2 regions of the Paradesulfitobacterium aromaticivorans genome follow, and region 1 is predicted to be linked to the other one. Evidence: riboswitches for the same ligand, from Rfam matches in the RefSeq annotation. Region 1 holds a riboswitch; the other holds the start of a gene.

Region 1 (4,135 bases):
GGTCTTATGCGATGTTTCTAATTCAGTTGCTCCCTATTCAGAATTCTTCCTCTACTTAGTAGGGCGTTTGCATGCCCGTTTCCAGCGCATCCGTCTTTTCTTCTTTATTGACAGCATTTGGGACGTTAGCGGACAAGTGTGGGATAAGGATATGAACGAGCTAAAAGAGGAAATTGAAAGCTGGGGCCGCCTCGGCACATCGGGATTTTCCGATTATGGTCAGGTTTTTAGGAGTTTTGCGCACGAAGTATTACCTGAGATCTCCTCCCGGGCTACGGTTTTAATTTTGGGAGATGGTAAGAATAATTTCAGGCAGCCGCAAACGGAATACTTAGCCCAAATGCAAGAACGTGTACGCCATATTTTTTGGCTTAATCCTTTGAACATCGCGGAATGGTCAGAACGAGACAACTCCTTGCCGCATTATCTTCCCTATTGCACCAAGGTTTACCGCTGCCGCACTTTAGATGATCTACGGGAGATAGCGCGCAGAATATTTTAGGACCACCATTCGAACACAATACGTGCCGCAAAATACACAAAAATTATAACTAAGGGAGAGATTAAACTATGGCTCATAAGCATAATTTCTTAAAAAACTTTGAAGAACGGGAAAAGATGTTGCCCTCACTATGGATTCTCGAACGTTTCGGCCTGCGCCCGGGGCAGCATCTGGCTGATTTAGGATGCGGGTACGGATACTTTACTCTCAGGGCCGCCGAAATGACAGGATCGCATGGAAAAATTGAAGCTGTCGATATCGAAAAAGAGAGGCTGGACTTTCTCGAGAGCGCAGCTACTGAGAGACAAGTAGGAGCGCAAATCACCACTTATTTAGCTGTGGGTGAAAACATCCCCCTTCCTGATGCTTGCGTTGAGGCTGCCCTAATTGCGAATGTCCTGCATGAGTTGCACAATCCAGGAGCTTATCTACATGAAGCAAAGCGGATTCTTGAGCGAGAGGGGCAACTGTGGATCGTTGAGTGGCAAAAGAAAGAAACCCCCATGGGGCCGTCCCTTCATGAAAGAAAAAGTGAGGCTGAATGGGAGTCTATTTTATCAGAAGCTGGATTTACCACTGTTTGGACAGAGAAGCTTGAGCCTGCCCACGTGTTAATTAAGGCCAATAAACGCGAATCGAAGGACTTCTTCAAAGGACAATAATTATTTTCCAAAAGAACAATGAGGATATGTGCACACCTCACACTCCAAGCATAAACCGCCGTGACCAAGCTTGGCTATCGCGCTCCTGGTTAAGCGTTCTCCGGTGAGAACCCGAGGAGCCACCAGATCAAAAACCGTAGTCTTAGAATACATTACGCACCCGGGAAGCCCGAGTACCGGGACTTCGCCGAGGTAAGCCAAGAGGAACATCGAGCCGGGTAAAACAGGGGAGCCGTAAGTTATTAATTCTGCTCCCATTTCCTTGACCGCAGTAGGAGTGACATCATCCGGGTCGACCGACATGCCGCCGGTCACCAGGATTATTTCGGCCCCTGAGGTCAAATGCTCGCGAATGCGTTCCTGAATCATAAAGACATCATCATCAGCAAAAGTCTGCCCTATCACGTCTGAGCCCCAACTAGTTACTTTAGCGCGCACTATCGGCCCGAATTTATCCTGGATGCGCCCGTGATAAATTTCACTTCCGGTGGTCACGACCCCAACCTTCCACTTTTTGAGTCTTTTAACATGGATAATGGGTTCAGGAAAAGTCTGAGCCAGACGTTCCGCTTCAGCCACAATCTTCTCCTCAATCATTAAAGGTACGACCCGTGTGCCGGCCAGTTTTTGCCCGGCTGTAACAGGCCGGTGGTTGTGGAGAGTAGCCAGAACTATATATTCCAAGGAGTTAAGGGTCAAGATCCCCTCAGGATCAGCATATAAAAGTCCGTCATAGGCCGCAGTTAAATTCACTTTTCCCTCTTTCGGAGAACTGAGTTCAATACCAGAGCCTGATACGGCTTGAGCTAGGCGCTGGGCGGCATCATCCTCATGCACCAACCCCTTAGTTTGATCCCACACGTAAATGTGTTCTTTGCCCATGCTTAACAGCACAGGGATATCCTCTGCCTGTACAATGTGGCCCTTGCGAAAGCGGGGGCCTTTGCTCTGTCCGGGAATAATCTGGGTCATGTCGTGGACGAGAACTGCTCCGACTGCGTCCTCTACTCTTATTTTTTCCATTGTCTGTCCTCCTTTACAAATGGGAAGGCATACTCATTTCTAAGCATACCCCGGTTTCAGTTTGCTGAAACGGCCGTGGCCCATGGGAACAATCCTTTAGGAGCCAGGGCTCGGGAGTATTGTGCTGCGTGCGTACGGTATGAGCTTCTACTCTGAAAGTAGACCACTAGGTTGACGCAGTGCTTGTACCGGGTTATGGTCTAAAACACGATCCTTGACCACGAGGGTGGTTACCGGGGCTTCACACTCGGCAGTTATATCACAGTAATCGACAGCCCCTACCCGACAGCAAACTGGAATTGGGTCAAGCCCTGCTTCTCCTAATAGTTTAGCGAAATTTTGCGCTTCTGTCATTAGGGTAACGCAAAAAGCTATCCCAATTAATCAAAAATAAGCAAGAGGGATTTCATCCCTCTTGCTATTTTTAGTAGTAATGTAACCAACAGCCTGTTCATTATGCCCGTTAAGAAATAATTTAGATTCATAGAACTGTTAAAGGAATCGGCAGTCCAAATTAATACGGCCAGGGATAAATCTGAACCCCGTTGTTCACAACACAGTTGCGTAAGGCGAAGCCACCGAGGAAGAAAGCCACGGCCAGCGCAGGTAAACCCCAGGTAAAGCTGACCCCTGCGAAAAAGAGATATACACTGAAAACAAGGGGGAAAGCTAATCCGACTAAAGGATAGAGTAGAACGAACCGGGCTTTCTTGAGCATCCTGTGCATTCCTTCTTTGGCCTCGACTGGGCCGTTATGGGTATGCTCCAAGTAAGCCAGGGAAATTCCGAAAACCAGAAGGCTGAGAGCCAAGATACCGCCTGTGAGAGCGGTATAAACTGTACCGCTCTCACTAAATAAGCTTCCTACATAGGAGAGGGCGAGAGCGAAACTGGTTACCAGAAAGAGAAGCGGAAGTGCAGGAGTGTGCCACAGCGGAATAGCAGCAGGCGCTGCCAGCAAGCCTCCGGAAATGATGGGGAACAAGAATCCTGCAATCGCAGCAAGGGCACCGAAGAATACTTGATAAGGAGCAAGGGCTGAGCCAAAGCCGCTTAAACCAAGAAGCTCCGCATATTCAGGGAAAACAAAGAGAATACCGAAAACATAGTTGAGTGCAATTAAGACGACGTCCCAGGATATACCTGATTTTGCAACGTTATTCAAAGAGTAAATGGCATTAAGCGGGCGTTCTAAATCGAAGAATACTAAAAAAGCTCCGGCTATGGCGAACATTACTAACCCACTTAAGACTGACAGACCAACCATGGGCGCAGTTGCCGCAAAAAAGTGGAAGACGAAGGCCAAGGTCATAAGCGCTCCCCCAAAGCCGCCGAAGAGCAAATAGACGGAAACTGGCCATTCATACGCTTCTTGACGTTCCAAGTGCATGGGTTTTGCCATAATTCAATCCCCTCCTTAGTAGATGTAGAATACGCGCGGGTTTGTATCTAAATCCGGTCGCAAAGGCTTGGCCTGTCCGGTGGAAACAGCTTTGGCCACTACGCTTGTTGGATCATCAAGATCCCCTACTATGCGCGAAAGAGTGGGGCAAGTTGATACACACGCAGGCTCCATTCCCCGGGCGATACGGTCTTGACAAAAAGTACACTTATCAATGTGGACATGACCGTGTTGGGCGCTGTCTCCATAAATTTCCTGAGCTTGGCGCACATCGTTTTTGTCATAGACGTAACGGGCATTGTAGGGACAAGCCGCCATACAGGCTTTACATCCTAAGCAGGTGTCATAGTTGACTAAAACAAAACCCTCGTCATTTTTGAATGTTGCTTTGGAAGGACATACCGTCATACATGCCGGCTCATTGCAGTGCATGCAGATTGTGGGGACAAAGTAACGAGAGGTGTTTGGATATTCACCTTTTTGGATATCCATTACCTTGGTCCGCCATTTATCTGACCAATAAGGGGTTTGATTTTCTAAAGCGCA
Region 2 (4,135 bases), on a different contig from region 1:
CACTCGTACATACAGCCACTATTTTTCCCATTAGATTCATCCTTTCATACATGTATACTCCGGGCAAGCTGCCTTGCCCGCTCACGACGCTCCTCTGCTCGGACGGTTCGCTCTGCAAGGCAACTTGCCTGTTTTCTGTCACATCTGAGGCATGTTTTCTTCCCTGATAAAGTGTCCGCTTTTTCCTCCGGATTTTTCCGCTAAATAGATATCTTTGATTGTCATCGTCTTATCGACTGCTTTACACATATCGTAAATTGTTAAAGCGGCCACGCTCACTGCAGTCAGAGCTTCCATCTCCACCCCGGTTTTCCCGGCAACTTTGACAATCGCTTCGATCTCGACCGTACAGGGCCCTTCTAAATAAAAGTTTAATTTGGCACTGGTAATGTTTAAGGGGTGGCACATCGGAATTAAAGCTGAGGTTTGTTTCGCAGCCATAATTCCCGCCACTTGGGCAACCCCCAGGACATCTCCCTTGGCAATCTCCCCTTCTTTGATCAGCCTCATGGTCTCAGGCTTCATCTCAACCCGTCCGCGGGCTACCGCCACCCGTGCCGTCTCGTCCTTGGCACTCACGTCAACCATGCGCGCGCGCCCTTCTTCATCAAAATGGGTCAATTCCATGTCTCAACCTCCGATCTGGGACATAAGGCGTTGGTCCTGCCATTCCTCGTCATTCATATGATGTTCAGCTGGTTTCAGCCAAACACCCTTAGCAAACAAATCCCCAATTTCCGTATCACTGGCAGCACTGCGCAAAGCTTGACGCAAATCCACTTCGAAACTGCTATGCAGGCAAGGCCTGAGTTTGCCGTCCGCCGTCAAGCGCACTCTGTTGCAGGTATGGCAGAAGTGCCTGCTCAAAGCGCTGATAAACCCTATTGTGCCCTTAAACTCAGGCGGGCGGTAATATTCTGCCGGGCCTCCGCCCTGGACATCTTCGGTAGCCAGCACCTCCTGGATTCCCAAAATTTCCTGCATTTCCGCAATCGGAACAAATTCATCCCGGTCGGAAGCCCCAATCGGCATCAGTTCAATAAAACGTACATGGAGCGGATAAGTGCGTGCCAGCTCTGTAAGCTTAAGCAGTTCTTCAAGGTTTTGACTCCGTGATACTACGACATTCAACTTCACCGGATCAAGTCCGGCTTCGAGGGAGCGAAAAACTCCTTGCAACACTTGGTGCACATCCCCGCCCCTGGTAATATGCCGAAAACGCATGGGGTCCAGTGTATCCAAACTGACATTTACCCGCTGCACCCCTGCTCGTTTCAGGTCAAAAGCGTGCTCAGCCAGTAAAATCCCATTCGTCGTAAGCATTAGATCATCCACGCCAGGGATCTGGGATGCTTGCTCTAAAAATGAGAGAATCCCCTTGCGCACTAAAGGCTCCCCTCCGGTAATACGGAAACGCCGAAAGCCGAAGCGGGTACTGATGTTTATCAGACGCAAAATTTCTTCAAACGAAAGAATAGAATCGTGGGAAATCCAATTAACCCCTTCTTCCGGCATGCAGTACCGGCAGCGCAGGTTGCAGCGATCCGTGACCGAGATCCGGAGATATTCAATTTGCCTTTTGAATTGATCCTGCATACTAACCCTCGTTTCTAAAATAAAATATCCGCGGTCTGCAAATAACCGCGGACAACTGTCCGTTATTGTACAGACTCCTTTCCAATCAGGAGATATCACCGTTTCCGGTCATACCCGAGCGCCCGCTTCATGAGGCACTTGCCTGGTCACCATAGCCGCAGCTTTAGGTTATCCAGTTTCGGAGTTTATTTGGCTTTTCATGCTATTTATTCGTTAAACAACCCTGAATCCCTTTTTTAAACGCTAATTAAATCTCAAACTTTATGAGTACGAAATAATACAGATAATTCTCACATTTGCTTGATATAACACTTCTTTTAGTTTATTATAATATAGGCTTGGTTTTTTTTCTATATGCATTAGCAAGGATTCTTATATTTATTGTTACGGAGTATTTTTTTTAAAAAGTTTTTCTAAGAATAAGAATTATTTGTTATAGGTATTATCTAAGCCAGAGAGGAGGACATATTAGTTACATGAATGAAACCAAAAGTTTTGCCATACTCAAAGCGCAGGGACAGTTAGTTACAGCCACTAGTGATATCGTCGTCTCTGAAATTCCCTTAACAGTTTATTTTAATGAAGAAGAAATCGTAACTTTGCTCTGCTCCCCGGCGCAAATTGAAGAACTTACGCTCGGCTTCCTGCTCACTGAAGGGTTTATCAAAAAGCAGGAGGATCTTTACTCCCTGCGCTACGAACCTGAAGAAAACCTAATCTGGGTCGAGGGCAAAGCCCGCCCTCTTCAGAAAGAATTAATGAGCAAACGTTTTCTCTCAGCCTGCTGCGGCAAAAGCCGCGCCTCTTTTTACTTTGCCAACGATGCCCGCTTAGTTAAGCCCCAAACTTCGAATATGCAGATTACACTCCCTGAAGCTTATACCTATGCTAATCACCTGCAGGAACACCTGCCTCTGTTCCAGGCCACCGGCGGAATTCACAGCGGCGGAATTGCCCGCGCTGGGGAAATCCTGCTCACAAGCTATGATATTGGCCGCCACAACGTCTTTGACAAGCTATTCGGCAGTGCTTTTCGGGCCGGGCTCAACCTCAAAGACCATGTCATCTTTTTTAGCGGGCGCATCTCCTCGGAGATCCTGCTGAAAGTGGCCAAAATGAATATTCCGATTTTAATCGCTCGTTCTGCTCCGACCGACCTGGCCTTAAATTTGGCCCGTGACCTCAATATAACGGTCATCGGCTTTGCCAGGGGAGACCGCCTCAACATCTATACCGCCCCCGAGCGTATCAGCACGCGTTCATTATAAATTGGTGGCTGTGCCCCGCACAAGCCTATCCCACTCTTCCGGGGTGTTCACATTGAGGAAAGCGCGCGTCAAACGCTCTGCTGCAGACACTTCCCTTCCACTGGACATCCCCCCAGCTGCAGCCAACTCCTCTTCCCCTACATACCTAACCTTACACTGAGGATAAAAATCTATAATCTTAAGGTGCCCGACCCTAATATTTTCTTCAATAAAAGGGAGACAGGTGCGGCCATAAAAAGCATGCAGAGGGTTATGCCCTCCGCCTGCCTTTGGCACCACCACATCATACTCCTTCGCCCAACGGCTGAGGAAACGGATAAGCCCACTGTCGAGAAAGGGCATATCACAGGCTACAAAAAAGCTGGTCTCATACGAAGCTGCCCTAAGCCCGGCCTGCAAACCTCCGATCGGGCCTTGATCAGGCATTAGATCTGGCACCACTTTAACCCCGTATTGTTCATAGAGTTCGGGCTCATTGCTACTCAGCAAAACTTCAGTGAAAATCCCCTTTAGCACTTGTAAACTTCTTGCCACTAACGGTTTCCCTTCCAGTTCGAGGAAGGCTTTGTTCTTTTTCATGCGCGAGTTCTTGCCGCCGGCCAGAAGAATGCCGGTTGCCTGCAGCCGGCTCTCCGCTTCCTTAGCCATGGTAATCTTGGAACGCCTCCTCATATTCCCTCTGCCCAAAACCGATCAGTACCTTTTTCCCCACGCGCGTCACCGGCACAGTCATGACATCTGTCCATTCCTGCATCTCTTTGCGCGCCTTGGAAAACAGAATATTTTTTTCCGTGAATTTAATTCCTTTACCCGTAAGGAACCGCTTTGCGCGAGCACAGTGCGGTCAGATAGGAACTACATACATTACGACTTCCTCTTGCAAATCTTTTCATCTCCCACGCTAGAGTTTTCCCCGCTTCAGCTTATCACATTCCCGAAATACTGTCACGCTATCCACCCAGCATGTTTTCAAGATCTGTCCTCCATCCCACTCTCGAGACACCCTCAGCAAGCTGAAAATGCACAGCCTGGTTTTCAGAGCAGCTTGAACCTTACTTTAAAAGCTGTCCCCTGTGTTCCGCTGTCCACGCTAATCCGGGCGTTGTGCCTGTCCGCGATACTGTAGCACACCGCCAGCCCTAAGCCTGTCCCTTGCTCCTTAGTCGTGAGGAAGGGGGTTCCCAGTTTGGCCAGAACTTCAGGGACTATACCTGTTCCCTCATCCTCAACATCCAAGATCACTTCATCCGCTTCAAGCAAAGTCCGGATCG

Evidence for each region. Region 1 has a riboswitch for molybdenum cofactor ahead of ACYQ2N_RS21035 (molybdopterin-binding protein). Riboswitches for the same ligand answer to the same signal wherever they lie in the genome.
Region 2: it holds a riboswitch for molybdenum cofactor, as region 1 does, so the genes downstream of both, moaA (GTP 3',8-cyclase MoaA) here and ACYQ2N_RS21035 (molybdopterin-binding protein) in region 1, are expected to answer to the same signal.

The regions. Positions count from the first base shown of each region.
Region 1 covers NZ_BAAHYT010000011.1:885,039-889,173, forward strand. Annotated here, with positions in the region: gene ACYQ2N_RS21025 (VWA domain-containing protein) at 1-502, shown strand, start outside; gene ACYQ2N_RS21030 (class I SAM-dependent methyltransferase) at 571-1,164, shown strand; gene ACYQ2N_RS21035 (molybdopterin-binding protein) at 1,165-2,187, opposite strand; molybdenum cofactor riboswitch at 2,180-2,315, opposite strand; gene ACYQ2N_RS21040 (DUF1847 domain-containing protein) at 2,335-2,568, opposite strand; gene nrfD (NrfD/PsrC family molybdoenzyme membrane anchor subunit) at 2,702-3,589, opposite strand; gene ACYQ2N_RS21050 (4Fe-4S dicluster domain-containing protein) at 3,605-4,135, opposite strand, start outside.
Region 2 covers NZ_BAAHYT010000008.1:114,977-119,111, forward strand. Annotated here, with positions in the region: gene ACYQ2N_RS02910 (MOSC domain-containing protein) at 1-31, opposite strand, end outside; gene moaC (cyclic pyranopterin monophosphate synthase MoaC) at 139-627, opposite strand; gene moaA (GTP 3',8-cyclase MoaA) at 631-1,596, opposite strand; molybdenum cofactor riboswitch at 1,655-1,792, opposite strand; gene fdhD (formate dehydrogenase accessory sulfurtransferase FdhD) at 2,073-2,864, shown strand; gene mobA (molybdenum cofactor guanylyltransferase) at 2,859-3,512, opposite strand; partial or broken gene ACYQ2N_RS02935 (glutaredoxin family protein) at 3,505-3,696, opposite strand; gene ACYQ2N_RS02940 (ATP-binding protein) at 3,900-4,135, opposite strand, start outside.